Regions from separate parts of the Pseudomonas sp. Marseille-Q8238 genome, predicted to be linked through region 2. Evidence: predicted binding sites of a transcription regulator. Region 2 holds the regulator's gene; the other holds the start of a gene.
The links. Region 2 encodes FliA, which starts transcription of late flagellar genes. Its sites were predicted from a motif close to CTAAAGTTTNNNNNNNNNNNGCCGNTAA; they were not measured.
Positions count from the first base shown of each region.

Region 1 (8,845 bases), 450 kb from region 2:
TCATGATGTGCGAACCCACCGGGGTGGAGCCGGTGAAGGCGATCTTGGCGATGCGCTTGCTGGTGGCCAGTGCCTCGCCCGCTTCACGGCCGAAGCCCTGAACGACGTTGAGCACGCCCGGCGGCAGCAGGTCACCGATCAGTTCCATCAGGATGGTGATCGACAGCGGCGTCTGCTCGGCCGGCTTCAGGACGATGGCGTTACCAGCAGCCAGGGCTGGAGCCAGTTTCCAGGCAGCCATCAGCAGCGGGAAGTTCCACGGAATGACCTGACCCACCACACCCAGCGGCTCGTGGAAGTGGTAAGCGGCGGTGTGTTCGTTGATCTCGGCGGCGCTGCCTTCCTGAGCACGGATGCAACCGGCGAAATAACGGAAGTGGTCAGCGGCCAGCGGCACGTCGGCATTCAGGGTTTCGCGTACGGCCTTGCCGTTGTCCCAGGTTTCGGTAATGGCGAGCAGCTCGAGGTTGGCTTCGATGCGGTCGGCGATCTTCAGCAGAACCAGGGCGCGATCCTGAACGGAAGTTTTGCCCCAGGCATCGGCAGCGGCATGGGCCGCGTCCAGGGCCTTGTCGATGTCTTCGGCGCCGGAGCGTGGGAATTCGGCGATGACTTCACCGGTGACCGGCGAGGTGTTGGTGAAATACTCACCCTTGACCGGGGCAACGAACTCGCCACCGATGTAGTTACCGTAGCGGGTCTTGAAGGTGACGATGGAGCCAGCGGAACCTGGGTTTGCGTAAATCATGGTCGGACCTCATATCTTGTTCGAGCCTGCACCGGGACATGGAACAGGTCATGGATTGATCTTAGACACTGGCTCGCCGCGCTCGGTATGCCCCCATGGCACAGATGCCCTAGTTCCTTGGTAGTAGTCAGGCCGAAGGCTCTGTTGCAAGCCTTACGGGGCCAGCCCTTGGGCAGCCCCATGCCGGGCCGCAGGAGAAAGTAGACGAGCGGTGGCCGATGACACGAGGTCGGGGCTGGGCGCCCGCCGAGGGCAGGCGCTCGTGCGATCAGTGCGATTTCAGCTCAGGGCGATAGCCGAGGCGCAGACCGCCCCAGTGGCGACCGCGGATGGTGATCGGCACCGACAGGTCGTGCATCAGCTCGCCGGTATCGCGGGTATAGGTCTGCAGCAACAGCGGCTGCTGGTGGCTACCGCAGCGGCGCCCGGTGCGGTCATTGAACAGGCGCTTGCTGCGACAGTGCAGGCGGTCGTGCTCCGGGTTGCCGGTAGGCCGCTGATTGAACGCCTGGTTATGGGTCGGCACATAACCCTCCGGCGTACAGGCGATGGCGAATACCAGGCCCTCGTGCTGACGCAGCAACGGCTCCTGGATCGCCGGCAGCACGCTGTCGGCATAACGGTCGAACGCGGTGCTGTAACGTGGCGGCTCGCTGCCAGGCTGGAGCTTGTAGTGGCGGTCGAACAATGCCGATTCGTTGATCTGGCCGGCCTGCAGGTCAGCCTCGAAACGGTCGGCGATATCCTGGGCCGCCTCACGCGCCAAGTCATAGACCCGCTGGTGGTAGTCATCCAGGCCAACCTCGGCCAGGCGCTCGCTGATGGCTTCGGCCTGGCCTTCCAGTGCCGTAGCGGCCTCGCTCAGGCGGGCGGTCTGCTCATCGCTGGCGGCCAGGTCTTCACGCATCTGCGCCACCGCATGAAACAGGTCGTCGAGGGCCAGGCGGTTATCCCGCGCGCCGGTGGCGATGGTCTGCATCTGCCCTTCCACATCCACCGCCAGGCTGGCGATCCCTTCCAGTTGCTCGCCGGCACGTACCACCTGCTGTACACCGCCATCGAGGTCGACCGACAACTGGCGAATCTGCTCGACCGCTGCCGAGGTGTCCTGCTGGATGTCACGCACCATCAGGCCAACCTCTTCGGTGGCGCTGCCGGTGCGCGCCGCCAAGCCCCGCACCTCATCGGCGACCACGGCAAAACCACGCCCATGCTCGCCCGCCCGCGCCGCCTCGATGGCGGCGTTGAGCGCCAGCAGGTTGGTCTGGCTGGCAATGGACTGGATCACCTGGGTGACCCGCTGGATTTCCTCGCTGCGCTGGTTCAAGCGTTCGATCAGCTCGCGGCTGGCACTGGCGCGCTGGCTGAGCTGGTGCATGCAGGTGATCGCTTCGCGCAGCCCCGTGCGGGCATCGTCACTGTTGCCGCGCACAATGCTGGCGGCCTCCAGCCCCTGCTCGCTGAGCTGGGCGGCGGTGTCTTCGGTCACGATCATCTGCTCGGCGCTGGTGACGATGCGCGCGGCGGCATCGAGCATCGATTCCAGCTTTTGCGCCAAGCGCTGCACGGAAAAGCTCACGCCAGCGGCCGATAAAGCATTGTGAGTCGTGGACTGGGACAGGTCACGGGTCAACTCGGCCACGTCCGTAGCCGGCGCACTCGCCTCCACCTCCGGGCGACGCTGCAACAGCGGTACCCAAACCAGTACCAGCAGCAACCCCAGCACCGGCCAGAGTGGCCAGGTCGAGAGCACGCTCACCGCCACTCCCAGCAGCAGAATGGCACTGTAGAACAGCGGTAGTAGCCAGGGGCGATGGGGGGATGCGTACATGCCGGACCTCTTATTGTTCTGAGCCCTAATGCGAACCTGCGAGCCTTCTGAATCAGCGCCAGGCGAAGCGATTTCAACGCCGCATGGCCGACAGTCAGGCAATCGTGAACATGTTCTGAGAGCCTGTTTACGATCTTCTGGATTAGAGCCAGACAAGGCAAAAACGCCCGAGGAAGCGCAGTTTACAGTTGGTAAATGAGCATTCCGAGGGCGTTTTTAACGCCGTATGGCCGCGAGCCAGGAGATCGTAAACAGGCTCTGAGGGCGATGTGCCATTCAACACAACAGACTCGGAGCGCGCCATAGCACCTTGGTATCACACAGACAGCACAAAGCCGGCGAGCGCCGGCTTTGTGGCAAAGAGAAACGAGGCCAGCACGGGCCGGCCTCGTTATCGATCAGCGCTTGCTGACCAGGTCCTTCGGCAGCTTGAAGGTCCAGATCATGCCGCCCTGGTCGAGGTCCTTGACGCGCTTGGCCACCTCGCCCCCCCACAGCGGAACTGCACCACCCCAGCCGGAGACCACGGTGACGTACTGCTCGCCGTCCATTTCCCAGGTGACCGGGGAAGCGATCACGCCCGAACCGGTGTTGAACTCGAAGACCTTCTTGCCGGTCTTCGCGTCGAACGCCAGCAGGAAGCCTTCCGGGTTACCGGTGAACACCAGGTTACCCTTGGTCGCCAGCACACCGCCCCACAGCGGCGCATAGTTCTCATAGCGCCAGACTTGCTTGCCGGTTTTCGGGTCGATTGCGCGCAGCACGCCGATGTACTTCTCGTTCAGCGGCTTGATGGTGAAGCCCGCACCGAGGTAGGCCGCGCCTTTCTTGTAGGCGATGTCCTCGTTCCACATGTCCATGCCCCACTCGTTGGACGGCACGTAGAACAGGCCGGTGTCCTGGCTGTAGGCCATGGGCATCCAGTTCTTGCCACCGAGGAAGGATGGCGCGACAAACACCGAACTGCCCTTCTTGCCACCCTCCGGAGCGCCCGGGCGCACGGCTGGGTCGTAGATCGGGCGACCGTTCTTGTCCAGGCCCTTGGCCCAGGTGATCTTGTCGACGAACGGGAAGCCACGGATGAACTTGCCGTTGGTACGGTCCAGAACATAGAAGAAACCATTACGGTCGGCAGTGGCCGCGGCCTGGATGGTTTTGCCGCCATCCTTGTAGTCGAACGAAATCACTTCGTTGACGCCGTCATAGTCCCAACCGTCGTGCGGGGTGGTCTGGAAGTGCCACTTGATCGAGCCGTCATCCGGGTTCAGCGCCAGGCGAGCGGCGGAGAACAGGTTGTCGCCCGGACGCAGGTGCGAGTTCCATGGCGACGGGTTACCCGCACCGATGAACACCGAGTCGGTGGTCGGGTCGTAGTAGCCGCCCAGCCAGGGCGCGGCACCACCGGTCTTCCACATGTCGCCCGGCCAGGTCTGGCCTGGAGCGCCACCGGAAATGCCGTTCTCGATAGCCTTGCCGTCCTTGTAGACGTAACCCATGTGACCTTCGACGGTCGGGCGGCTCCACAGCAGGGTGCCGTTGGTGGGGTCATAGGCTTCGACCTTGCCGACCACACCGAACTCGCCACCGGCTACGCCAGTGATCAGCTTGCCCTTGGCGATCAGCGGCGCGGCGGAGATCGAGTAACCGGCCTTGTAGTCGGCCACGGTCTTGCGCCATACCACTTTGCCGGTGTCCTTGTTCAGGGCAACCAGCTTGGCGTCCAGCGTGCCGAAGATCACCAGGTCGCCGTACAGGGCCACACCACGGTTGATCACGTCACAGCACGGCATGATGCCGTCGGGCAGACGCGCATCGTATTGCCAGAGTTTCTTGCCGGTGCGCGCATCAGCGGCGAACACGCGGGAGTAGGAGGCGGTCACGTACATCACGCCATCCTTGATCAGCGGCTGGGACTGCTGACCGCGCTGCTTCTCGCCGCCGAACGACAACGCCCAGATAGGCCGCAGCTCCTTCACGTTCTCGGTATTGAGGGTATCCAGGGTGCTGTAGCGTTGTCCCTGCTGGTTAATGCCGTTGACCACGATCTGGTCGTTGCGCTTGCCAGCATCGCTGATGTCCTGGTCGGTAACGCCGGCCCAGGCCGACAGACTGGCCAGGGTCACGGCTGCGAACAGTGCCGAGCGAACGAAAGGTTGGGTGACACCGGTGTGCTTCATTGCGGCTACCTCTGCGGCTTGTTGTTGTACCCGGGAAAATTTCCCGGTGTGCGGCGAATTCTTGGCTGCACCTGCCCTTCCGCCAATTGACCGCTGTGCCGAATTCCCTACTCCCTTGGTAGCAATACCCCTCCCGCGCGAGGTACGCAGGCGCTTTGCCATCGTCGACCTAAGTCGCAGCCACCCGGCCACAAGGAGGCATGGAGTACAGGCCTGCCAGCCCGTAAAACTGCACGCCCTGTCCACAAGGAGTGACGCCATGTATCGCCAGCTCTGCGGCCTGCTGCTCGCCGGCCTGATCGCCCTGCCCGCCTTCTCCGCGCCCAGCGTGAAGATCGGCCTCAACTACCCACGCACCGGCAACTACAAGGACGAGGGCCTGGAGCTACGCCGTGGCGCCATGCTGGCCGTCGAGGAGATCAACCGCAAAGGCGGCGTCCTGGGTCGACCGCTGGAGCTGCTCAGTGAGAACACCGCCTCGCGCGCCAGCCAGGCACGCGACAACGTCGACACCTTCGCCGACCAGGGCGCCCATATGGTGTTCGGCGGTGCCACCAGCGAGGAGGCCATCGCCGCCGGCCAGCGCGCCCGCGAACGCGGCCTGTTGTATTTCGCCACCCTGAGCTACGCCAACGAAGTCACCGGCCAGGCCGGGCACCGCTATCTGTTCCGCGAATCCAACAGCGCCTGGATGAGCGCCCGCGTACTGGGCGAATACCTGTCCTGGCACATGCCCCGGCGGCGCTACCACTACATCATCGTCGACGACGCCTGGGGCCGCAGCATGGAGAGCGCCCTGCGCCTGGCCACCAGCAGCACCGACCGTGCCCGCCACGGCCGCACCGCCCTGCCCACCGGCCTGGTGCGCCGTGACGAATACCGTGCAGCCCTGGAGAAAGCCGCTGCCAGCGATGCCAGTATCCTGGTGCTGGTCCTGCTCGGCGACAACCTGCAGCGGACCATGCGCATGGTGCACAACATGAACCTGAAGAAGGACCTTCAGATCATCGTGCCCAACCTGACCAAGAGCGTGGTGCAACAGGCCGGTCCGCTGGTGATGGAAGATGTGATCGGCACCGAAGCCTGGACCTGGAACCTGCCCGACCAGAGCGAAAACCAGGTGGCCAGGGATTTCGTCCAGCGCTACATGGACGAACACCAGGAATACCCCGGCAGCACCACCGCCTCGGCCTACTCCATCGTTCGCCAATGGGCCGACGCCGTACAGCGCAGCAACAGCCTGGACAGCGAACGGCTGATCAAGGCCCTGGAAGACCACCGCTACGACCTGCTCAAGGATGGCCAGCAATGGCGTGCCTTCGACCACCAGAACGTGCAGAGCATCTACGCGGTAAAAGTGCGCAAGCGCGACGAAGTCATGCAGGACCCATTCAAACAGCACTACTTCGACGTGATCCACCGCATGACCGGCGAAGACGCCGCCCCGAGCCTGGACGACTGGCAGCAGGAGCGCGGGGAAAACCTGGTGCTGGAGTAAACAAGCGTGGGGGTGGATCGGAGCGTAGATGGCGCCCCTCTCGTCTTTCAGCATCCCTATTGGTGGATCGATAAAGCGTGATCCCACGCTAATCTCACCTGGTGTGCACGGCTCACCCTACAGCTGAGACCTTATGAGGTGCACCGTTAGCGGCCTACCCAGGTCATCTCAGAACAGGTTGAGCTGCCCGCCCACCAGCGTGGCGAAGTCGTCGTGAACGAACGGCAGGATGGCGTCCGCCACTGGTTGCAGCTGCCGCGTGACGTAATGGTCGTAGTCGATGGCTGCCTGGCGCACTTCCAGCGGCTCCGGCCCGGCCAGGGTGATCAGGTAGCTGATCCAGCCCCCGCTCTGGTATTGCCGTGGGCGTCCCTGGCGTTGGTTGTACTCATCGGCGATGCGCGCGGCGCGCACGTGCGGCGGCACGTTGCGCTGGTAATCGCCGAGGTGACGGCGCAGGCGCTTGCGGTAGATCAGCAGTTCATCCAGTTCGCCGGCCAGGGTCTGGCGCACGAAGTCACGTACGTAGTCCTGGTAGGGCTCACGGTTGAAAATGCGCAGGTAGAGGTCCTGCTGGAATTGCCGGGCCAGCGGCGACCAGTCGGTGCGCACTGTCTCCAGGCCTTTGTAGACCATCTCGTCGCGGCCGTCGGCACGTCGTACCAGGCCGGCATAGCGTTTCTTGCTGCCTTCCTCGGCACCGCGCACGGTGGGCATCAGGAAACGTCGGAAGTGGGTTTCGAACTGCAGCTCCAGTGCACTGGTCAGGCCGAACTCGCTTTGCAGGTGTTCGCGCCACCAGACGTTGACATGCTGCACCAGCGCCTGCCCGATGCGCGCCGCCTCCTCCTCACTGTGCGCCCGACCCAGCCAGACGAAGGTCGAGTCGGTATCGCCGTAGATCACCCGGTGCCCTTCGGCCTCGATCAGCGCTCGCGTGCGACGCATGATTTCGTGCCCACGCAGGGTGATCGACGAGGCCAGGCGTGGATCGAAGAAGCGGCAACCACTGGAGCCGAGTACACCATAGAAGGCGTTCATGATGATCTTCAGCGCCTGGGACAGCGGCTGGTTGTGATCACGTTTGGCGGCCTCACGGCCCTCGGCGACCCGCTCGACGATCGCCGGCAGGCAGTGCCGGGTACGCGAGAAGCGCGCGCCCCGGAAGCCCGCCACCGACGCCATGTCGTCGGGCTGGCGCAACCCTTCCACCAGCCCCACCGGATCGATCAGGAAGGTACGGATGATCGACGGGTACAGGCTCTTGTAGTCCAGCACCAGCACCGACTCGTACAGACCCGGCTGCGAGTCCATGACGAAGCCGCCCGGGCTGGCCTCCGGCGGGCGTTCGCCGAGGTTCGGCGCGACGAAACCCTGGCGGTGCATCAGCGGCATGTACAGGTGCTCGAAGGCCGCAACCGAGCCACCGCTGCGGTCGGCCGGCAGACCGGTGACCGTGGCGCGCTCAAGGAGGAAGGTGAGCAGCTCGGTCTTGGCGAAGATCCGCGTGACCAGCTCACAGTCCTTGAGGTTGTAGCGCGCCAGGGCGGGCTTGTCCTCGGCGAACATGCGGTCGATCTCGTCCATGCGCTGGTAGGGGTTGTCGATCGACTTGCCCTCGCCGAGCAGGGTCTGGGCAACGTTCTCCAGGCTGAATGAAGGAAAGCTCCAGGTCGCCGAGCGCAGCGCCTCGATGCCATCGATGATCAGCCGACCCGCGGCCGCCGCAAAGTAATGGTTGTTGCGGCTGCCATGTTCGCGCCAGCCCATCTCGTCACCGCCACGGCCCAGACGCAAGGGCACCTTCAGGTTCTGCGCATGTTCACGCAACACACGCAGGTCGAACTGCACCAGGTTCCAGCCGATGATCGCATCAGGGTCATGCTGCGCCAGCCACAGGTTCAGCGCTTCGAGCAGTTGCGCACGGGTTTCGCAGTAGTCGAGCTTGAAGTCGATTGCGCTTGCGTCGCCGTTGGCCGGGCCGAGCATGTAGACCTGGCGCTCGCCACAGCCTTCCAGAGCAATCGAGTACAACTCGCCATGGGCGGTGGTCTCGATATCCAGCGATACCAGCCTGAGTGGCGGGCGGTAATCCTGCACGGGTCGCAGTTGGGCATTTTGCAACGCGCCACTGGCATCCGGCGTGCCGCTGAAGCTCACGGGGGCGGTGATGAAGCGCTCCATCAGGTAGCGCTCGGGCGGGCGGATATCAGCCTCGAACACATCCACGCCTGCCTTGCGCAGCAGCTTGTCGAGGTTCATCAACTGCCGGTGCTGGCGGCAGTACAGGCCAAGCACTGGACGTTGCTGGAAATCGCACAGGCCGAGCGGGCGCAGCTCGACATCACGCTCGCCCACGAGCAGGGCCTCGGCACGTTCGCGTTGTTCAGCGGGAATGAAGGCCACCGAGGGTTGCGGGGGCAGCCGCACGTGTCGCGGGCCGTCATCCGTCGCCAACCAGAAGCCAACCTCTGTCCCTGCCGGCGTATCCCGCCAGTGCCGGGTCAGGACAAAACCCTGCTGTAGATCGACCACCATCACCTCAAGACGCTGTTTGCCGGCTGATTCTACTGGGGAAGGCTCACGGCGTG
Region 1 covers NZ_CBCOPI010000001.1:2,801,514-2,810,358, forward strand. Annotated here, with positions in the region: gene exaC (acetaldehyde dehydrogenase ExaC) at 1-748, opposite strand, end outside; gene ACWPW0_RS12975 (methyl-accepting chemotaxis protein) at 1,017-2,579, opposite strand; gene ACWPW0_RS12980 (PQQ-dependent methanol/ethanol family dehydrogenase) at 2,978-4,756, opposite strand; gene ACWPW0_RS12985 (ABC transporter substrate-binding protein) at 5,016-6,254, shown strand; gene ACWPW0_RS12990 (DNA polymerase II) at 6,423-8,792, opposite strand.
Region 1: ACWPW0_RS12975 (methyl-accepting chemotaxis protein) is a predicted target of FliA. The motif match lies at 2,796-2,823, and genes of this name have one in related genera.

Region 2 (8,845 bases):
TTCGGATCGCACTTTCCCGTGCAATCGTGCAAAGCATTGTGGGACTAGAGCCGGAGCTGCCGGTGATCACTCTGGACCCAAGGTTGGAACAGATATTGCTCAATAGTCTGCAGAAGGCCGGTCAGGGCTCCGAGGATGGCATTCTCCTCGAGCCTGGTATGGCGGAAAAGCTGCAACGCTCCCTGGTGGATGCGGCGCAGCGCCAGGAAATGCTCGGCAAACCAGTGATCCTGCTGGTGGCCGGTCCGGTCCGGGCGATGCTCTCGCGCTTTGCGCGGCTCGCTGTACCGTCCATGCATGTTCTGGCCTACCAGGAAATACCGGATAACAAGCAGGTCACCATCGTCGCCACGGTGGGACAGAACTGAGGGCTCTAAGCCATGCAAGTCAAACGTTTCTTCGCCGCCGATATGCGTCAGGCCATGAAGCTGGTACGCGATGAGCTGGGCGCCGATGCCGCGATCATCGGTAATCGCCGCGTGGCCGGTGGTGTGGAATTGACTGCTGCACTGGATTATCAGATGCCTGTGGAACCGGTGCGTCAGCCGAATGCCGCGTTGGAAGCAGAGCTGCGCAAGACCCAGGCAAAGATTGCCAACGCCGAGGCCGATCTGGCCAGCCGCCTGATTGCCGATGAGCGCAAGGACCGCCAGTTGTTTGCCAATGAGTCCGTAGTGGCCCCCGAACTGCCTGCTTCGCTGGTCAAGCCGCAGCGTCCGGTTGCTCCGCCGACTCCTGCTGCCGTGAGCGCAGCGCCTGTCGATCAACGTGCGCTGGATGCCATGCGCTCCGAACTGCACGGTCTGCGTGAGCTGATCGAGGTGCAACTCGGCTCCATTGCCTGGGGGCAGATGCAGAATAAACGCCCGCAGCAGGCCAACCTGTGGCGCCGCCTGCAACGCATGGGGTTGCCAGCCGAGCTGTCTCGGACATTGCTGGAGCGCGTTGGCAAGGAAAGTGATCCACGCCAAGCCTGGCGCATGCTGTTGGCGCACCTGGCGCATACGATCAAGACGCCCAAGGAAGAGCCTCTGGAGGAGGGCGGTGTTATCGCTCTGGTGGGCCCGGCCGGCATGGGCAAGACCACCACGCTGGCCAAGCTGGCCGCTCGCTATGTACTCAAATATGGCCCGCAGAGCATCGCGCTGGTCAGCATGGACAGCTTCCGCATCGGTGCTCAGGAACAGTTGAAAACCCTCGGCCGCATTCTCGATGTCTCGGTGACGCAGATCGATCCGGGCCAGTCGCTGGTTCAAGCGTTGGCGCCGCTGGCACGCAAGCGCGTCGTGTTGATCGACACGGCAGGTTTGCCGGCTAACGACCCGGCACTGCGTATGCAGCTGGAAAGCCTTGCCGGACGAGGCGTCAAGGCCAAGAATTACCTGGTATTGGCCGCTACCAGCCAGAGCCAGGTGCTCAAGGCGGCCTATCATAGTTACAAGCGTTGCGGCCTTTCCGGCTGCATTATCAGCAAGCTCGACGAAGCAACCAGTCTGGGTGAAGTTTTAGGGCTGGCTATCAGCCAGCATCTACCGGTAGCCTATCTCACTGATGGGCCAAAAATTCCGGATGACCTGCAGGTTCCACGCAGCCACCAATTGGTTAGCCGGGCAGTGAGTTTGCAGGCGCCGGAAGATCCGAGCGAGGAAGCCATGGCGGACGTATTCGCCGGTCTCTATCAGAACCCCACTCGGCATGCGAGCTAGTGGGTGGTAGGGTCCAAGGTATTCCAGTGTTGAGGAAGGGTCGGGAGATTTTCCGGCCAGCCCAATCCAGGCAAGACAAGGTGTATAGAAACCATGGGTAGTAGGCATCCCGTACAGGTGATCGCAGTGACCGGCGGCAAGGGTGGCGTCGGCAAGACCAATGTGTCGGTGAATCTTTCACTGGCACTGGCCGACCTTGGTCGACGGGTCATGCTGATGGATGCCGACCTCGGCCTTGCCAACGTCGACGTACTGCTCGGCCTGACCGCCAAGCGCACCCTGGCGGATGTGATTTCCGGTGAGTGCGATCTCAAGGATGTGCTCATTCAGGGCCCCGGCGGCATTCGTATCGTGCCCGCCGCCTCGGGCACACAGAGCATGGTGCAACTGACGCCCATGCAGCATGCCGGCCTGATCCAGGCGTTCAGCGATATCAGTGACAACCTTGATGTCCTGGTAGTCGATACCGCAGCGGGTATCGGCGATGGTGTTGTCAGCTTCGTGCGCGCCGCTCAGGAAGTGATCGTGGTGGTCTGTGATGAGCCGACGTCGATTACGGATGCCTACGCCCTGATCAAACTGCTCAACCGGGATTACGGCATGAGCCGTTTCCGTGTGCTGGCCAACATGGCCCACAGCCCTCAGGAAGGCCGCAACCTGTTTGCTAAGCTGACCAAGGTAACCGACCGTTTTCTCGATGTGGCCCTGCAGTATGTTGGAGCTGTGCCCTATGACGAATCAGTCCGCAAGGCCGTGCAGAAACAGCGCGCGGTATACGAAGCCTTCCCGCGCTCGAAGTGCGCACTGGCGTTCAAGGCGATAGCCCAGAAAGTCGACACGTGGCCGTTGCCGGCCAATCCGCGTGGCCATCTGGAGTTTTTCGTCGAGCGCCTCGTGCAGCAACCGGTTGCGGGCTCGGCCGTATGACAGCAGCCAATGGACTTCTTATGTACAGCAAGGCCCGGGAGCAAGACTCTCAGCATCAACTGGTCGAGCGCTATGCACCGCTGGTCAAGCGCATCGCCTATCACCTGCTGGCACGCCTGCCGGCCAGTGTTCAGGTTGATGACCTGACGCAGGCCGGAATGATCGGCCTGCTCGAAGCCTCGAAGAAATACGATGGCAGCAAGGGTGCCAGTTTTGAAACCTACGCCGGTATCCGCATTCGTGGTGCGATGCTCGATGAGGTGCGCAAGGGCGATTGGGCACCACGTTCGGTACACCGCAATACTCGAATGGTCAGCGATGCCATCCGGGTAATTGAGGCCCGAACCGGCCGAGATGCTAAAGATCAAGAAGTTGCAGCCGAACTCCAATTGAGTCTCGAGGATTACTACGGCATTCTTGGCGACACTTTGGGCAGCCGTTTGTTCAGTTTCGACGACCTCATGCAGGACGGTGAACATGGCGGCGGACTGCATGAAGATACCGGTAGCACCCAGACAGAACCTCTGCACGAACTGGAAGATGAGCGTTTCCAGGCGGCGTTGGCCGATGCCATCTCCAACCTGCCTGAGCGTGAACGTCTGGTTTTGGCGTTGTATTACGACGAAGAACTGAATCTCAAGGAAATCGGTGAGGTCCTGGGCGTCAGTGAGTCGCGTGTCAGCCAGCTGCACAGTCAGTGCGCGGCTCGCTTGCGCGCTCGTCTGGGAGAGTGGCGCGCACGCTGACGAATTACCGGTTTCATGATTGCGACGTTGCCGGGAGCCGGTAATGTTTAGGACTGTACGGAGGTCGACTTGGACAAGAATATGAAAATCCTCATCGTTGACGACTTTTCGACGATGCGACGGATCATCAAGAACCTCTTGCGCGATTTGGGTTTCACCAATACCGCCGAGGCTGACGATGGCACTACAGCATTGCCGATGCTGCATAGCGGCAGCTTCGATTTTCTCGTAACCGACTGGAACATGCCCGGGATGACCGGGATCGACCTGTTGCGTGCCGTGCGCGCCGATGAGCGACTCAAGACCTTGCCTGTACTCATGGTGACTGCTGAAGCCAAGCGCGATCAGATCATCGAGGCTGCTCAGGCCGGGGTGAATGGCTATGTGGTCAAGCCGTTCACGGCCCAGGTTCTGAAAGAGAAGATCGAAAAAATCTTCGAGCGGGTTAATGGCTGATGTCCGCCACGAGGGCGCTATGGCACACGATGAATCCTCTCAGGACGATCTCGAATCGGTTCTGAAAACCCATGCACGGCAGCTCGTGGATAGCCTGGAAAAAGGCAATTTCGGTGAGGCTGTACAAGTCATCTACGAGCTGAATCAGACGCGTGACCGCGGCCTGTATCAGGAGGTGGGTAAGCTCACCCGCGAGCTGCACAATGCCATTGTCAATTTTCAGATTGACCCGCGCATGCCGCACGCCAGCGAAATTTCGCAGATCACGGATGCTACCGAGCGCTTGTCCTATGTCGTGCAGATGACCGAGAAAGCGGCCAATCGCACGATGGATCTGGTGGAGCAAAGCGCTCCCCTGGTCAATGACCTGGGAAGTGAGGCGCAGGCATTGAGTGCCGACTGGGGGCGCTTCATGCGCCGTGAGTTGAGCGCGGATGCCTTCCGCGAACTGGCCAAGCGCATCGAACTGTTCCTTGCCCATAGCGAACGTGACAGCCAGAAGCTGTCCTCGCATCTGAATGACATTCTTTTGGCGCAGGACTACCAGGACCTCACGGGGCAGGTGATCAAGCGGGTTACGCAATTGGTCACCGAGGTGGAGAGCAACCTGCTCAAACTGGTGTTGATGGCCAGTCATGTGGACCGGTTTGCCGGCATCGAGCATGACCATCACGCATTGCGCACCGAGCAAGCACAACAAAAAGAACCTTCCAGGGGTGAAGGTCCGCAGATTCATGCCGATAAGCGTGAGGACGTCGCATCCAATCAGGATGATGTCGACGATCTGTTGTCCAGTCTTGGATTTTAGGGCTCTAACAGAGCCTTTGGAGCGCAATCGATGAGCTTCGACGCCGATGAGGAGATTCTCCAGGACTTCCTGGTAGAGGCCGGCGAAATTCTTGAGTTACTGTCCGAGCAACTGGTCGAGCTGGAAAGCCGCCCGGATGACATGGATTTGCTCAACGCGATCTTCCGTGGTTTCCACACGGTCAAAGGTGGTGCCGGCTTCCTGCAGCTGAATGAGCTGGTGGAGTGCTGCCATATCGCGGAAAACGTCTTCGACATTCTGCGCAAAGGCGAGCGGCGAGTAACCGCCGAACTGATGGACGTGGTGCTGCAAGCGCTGGATGCCGTCAACGGCATGTTCAGCGAAGTGCGCGAGCGAGTAGAGCCCACGCCTGCATCGCCTGAGCTGCTGGCCGCCCTGGCGCGTCTGGCAGACCCTTCCTATGTCGATACCGAACCTGCAGCAGAGCCAGAACCAGAGTCGGCAGCGCAGGAAGAAGCCGCTACAGGTGATATCACCGACAGTGAGTTCGAGCAGTTGCTCGACGCTATCAGCGAGCCAGCAGATAAGCCGAGCACCGCGGCTGTGCCAGCCTCGGGTGATGAAATCACCGATGACGAATTCGAGGCGCTGCTCGATCAACTGCATGGCAAGGGCAAGTTCGTCGAGCCAAAGGAAGCGCCGCCGGCGACACCCGCAGCCCCTCAATCGCCTGCCGCTTCAGGTGATGAAATCACCGATGACGAGTTCGAGGCGCTGCTCGACCAATTGCATGGCAAGGGTAAGTTCGCCGAACCGGCAGCGGAGGTACCGCAAGCCGCCGCGCCAGCCGCTGCCAATGGCGATACGATTACCGACGATGAGTTCGAAGCGCTGCTCGACCAGATGCATGGCAAGGGCAAGTTCAACGAAGAAGCCATCAAGGTTGAGCCGCCAGTTCTGGCCAAGCCCGAGCCGGCTGCCAGCAAACCCGCAGCCAAACCGGCCGCTAAGCCTGCTGCAAAACCTGTAGCCAAACCAGAACCTGTCAAGGCCGCCGCCCCAGCCGCCGACAAGGCCCCAGCAGCTGCCAGTGAAGCGGAAACCACGGTACGTGTGGACACCGCTCGCCTGGACGAGATCATGAATATGGTCGGTGAGCTGGTGCTGGTGCGCAATCGACTGGTACGGCTTGGCCTCAACAGTGGCGACGAAGCCATGGCCAAGGCGGTGTCCAACCTCGACGTGGTGACTGCAGACCTGCAGACCTCGGTGATGAAGACCCGCATGCAGCCGATCAAGAAGGTCTTCGGCCGCTTCCCTCGGCTGGTCCGCGATCTGGCGCGCAACCTGAAGAAAGAGATCAACCTTGAGCTGGTGGGCGAGGAGACCGATCTCGACAAGAACCTTGTCGAGGCCCTCGCCGATCCGTTGGTGCACCTGGTGCGCAATGCGGTTGACCACGGTATCGAAACCCCTGAGGAGCGCGAAGCCTCCGGCAAGTCTCGTGGTGGTCGCGTGATCCTGTCGGCCGAGCAGGAAGGTGATCACATCCTGTTGTCGATTTCCGATGACGGCAAAGGGATGGACGCCGACGTGCTGCGTGCCAAGGCAGTGGAGAAAGGGCTGCTGGACAAGGATGCGGCTGATCGGCTGAACGAGTTCGAATGTTACAACCTGATCTTCGCCCCAGGATTCTCCACCAAGACGGAGATCTCCGACGTTTCCGGCCGTGGCGTGGGCATGGATGTGGTGAAAACCAAGATTTCCCAGCTCAACGGCACCGTCAACGTGTTCTCGGTCAAGGGGCAGGGCTCGAAGATCGTCATCAAGGTGCCGTTGACGCTGGCGATCATGCCGACCCTGATGGTGATGCTGGGCAACCAGGCGTTTGCCTTCCCGTTGGTCAATGTCAACGAAATCTTCCACCTGGACCTGTCCCGCACCAACGTTGTGGATGGCCAGGAAGTGGTGATCGTGCGTGACAAGGCACTGCCACTCTTTTACCTAAAGCGTTGGCTGGTACGTGGTGCGAACCATGAAGAGCAGCGTGAAGGCCATGTCGTGATTCTGACCGTGGGCAGCCAGCGCATCGGTTTTGTCGTCGATCAATTGGTCGGCCAGGAAGAAGTGGTAATCAAGCCTCTCGGTAAAATGCTGCAGGGCACGCCAGGCATGTCCGGCGCGACCATTACCGGCGATGGGCGAATTGCCCTGATCCTCGACGTACCAAGCATGCTCAAGCGCTACGCACGTCGCATCTGATTGATCGTGGTCAGGCATCGCCGACCGCTCAGGAGTGTTTATGGCTGTCAAGGTTCTGGTGGTGGACGATTCCGGCTTCTTCAGGCGCCGTGTCTCGGAAATCCTTTCCGCCGACCCGAACATCCAGGTGGTCGGTACTGCGACCAATGGTCGTGAGGCCATCGATCAGGCGTTGGCGCTCAAGCCAGACGTGATCACCATGGATTACGAGATGCCGATGATGGATGGCATCACGGCGGTCCGAAACATCATGCAGCGGTGCCCCACGCCCGTTCTGATGTTTTCGTCACTGACCCATGAGGGCGCCCGGGTAACCCTCGATGCGCTGGATGCCGGTGCCGTCGACTACCTGCCGAAGAACTTCGAAGACATCTCGCGCAATCCGGACAAGGTCAAGGCTTTGCTGTGCGAGAAGGTCCATACCATTGCTCGCAGTAACCGCCGCTATAGCGCCTACAACCCGCCGGTGCCGGCGACTGTATCCAGCACTGCGTCAACGGTAGCCAGAAGCACTGCAGCGCCCACGGTGCGGCCAGCGAGTTCAGCTGGATCTACGGGGGGCGCAGCCCCAAAGCGGAAGGCCTATAAACTGGTGGCGATCGGCACCTCCACCGGCGGGCCGGTCGCATTGCAGCGTGTGCTGACGCAACTGCCAGCCAATTTTCCTACACCTCTGGTCTTGATCCAGCATATGCCGGCGGCTTTCACCAAGGCCTTTGCCGAGCGCCTCGACAAGTTGTGCCGGATTTCGGTCAAGGAGGCGGAGGACGGCGATGTGCTGCGTCCGGGCCTGGCACTGCTGGCACCAGGTGGCAAGCAGATGATGATCGACGCGCGTGGCGCGGTCCGTATCCTGCCAGGCGATGAACGCCTCAATTACAAACCCTGTGTCGATATCACCTTCGGCTCTGCCTCCAAGTCGTTCAATGACAAGGTATTGGCGGTGGTGCTGACCGGCATGGGGGCTGATGGCCGTGAGGGTGCGCGCCTGCTCAAGCAGAGCGGCAGCCAGGTGTGGGCGCAGGACGAAGCCAGTTGCGTTATCTATGGGATGCCTATGGCGGTGGTGAAGGCCAACCTGGCTGATGCGGTTTATGGCCTCGAAGACATCGGTCGGCATCTGGTCGAGGCATGCGTCTGATGGATGTACTCAGCCTTATCGGGATCATCCTGGCCTTTGTCGCGATCATCGGCGGCAATTACCTCGAGGGCGGCCACCTTGGCGCGCTGTTGAACGGCCCCGCCGCGCTGATTGTTATAGGCGGTACCTTGGGCGCCGCTTTTCTGCAGGCGCCGGTCAACGTGTTCAAGCGCTCTTTGACCATTTTGCGCTGGATTATCTTTCCCCCGCATATCGACCTGGTTGGTGGTATCAATCGTGTAGTCGGCTGGAGCATGACCGCGCGCAAGGAAGGGTTGCTGGGGCTGGAGCCAATCGCTGACAGCGAGCCGGACCCTTATGCCCGCAAAGGCCTGCAACTGCTGGTCGACGGTGCCGAGCCCGAGGCCATTCGCAGCATTCTCGAAGTCGACCTGTACACCCAGGAAAGCCGTGATATCCAAGCCGCCAAGGTATTCGAAAGTATGGGTGGCTATGCGCCAACCATCGGCATCATCGGTGCGGTGATGGGGTTGATCCATGTGATGGGCAACCTGGCCGATCCGAGCAAGCTCGGCAGTGGCATCGCAGTGGCCTTTGTCGCCACCATCTACGGTGTAGCGCTTGCCAACCTGTTGTTGCTCCCGGTGGGCAACAAGCTCAAGGCGATTGCCGCACGCCAGTCCTGTTACCGCGAGATGCTGCTCGAGGGCATCCTATCCATCGCCGAAGGGGAAAATCCGCGCTCCATCGAGTTGAAGTTGCAAGGCTTCATGGAATGACCGGGCGAGGGGATCGACATGGCTCGGCGGCGTAGGCAGGAGGAGCATGAGAATCACGAGCGCTGGCTAGTGTCCTACGCGGACTTCATTACCCTGTT
Region 2 covers NZ_CBCOPI010000001.1:2,347,727-2,356,571, forward strand. Annotated here, with positions in the region: gene flhA (flagellar biosynthesis protein FlhA) at 1-368, shown strand, start outside; gene flhF (flagellar biosynthesis protein FlhF) at 381-1,706, shown strand; gene fleN (flagellar synthesis regulator FleN) at 1,791-2,633, shown strand; gene fliA (RNA polymerase sigma factor FliA) at 2,630-3,379, shown strand; gene ACWPW0_RS10895 (chemotaxis response regulator CheY) at 3,461-3,835, shown strand; gene ACWPW0_RS10900 (protein phosphatase CheZ) at 3,855-4,643, shown strand; gene ACWPW0_RS10905 (chemotaxis protein CheA) at 4,674-6,866, shown strand; gene ACWPW0_RS10910 (protein-glutamate methylesterase/protein-glutamine glutaminase) at 6,907-8,007, shown strand; gene ACWPW0_RS10915 (flagellar motor protein) at 8,007-8,747, shown strand; gene motD (flagellar motor protein MotD) at 8,766-8,845, shown strand, end outside.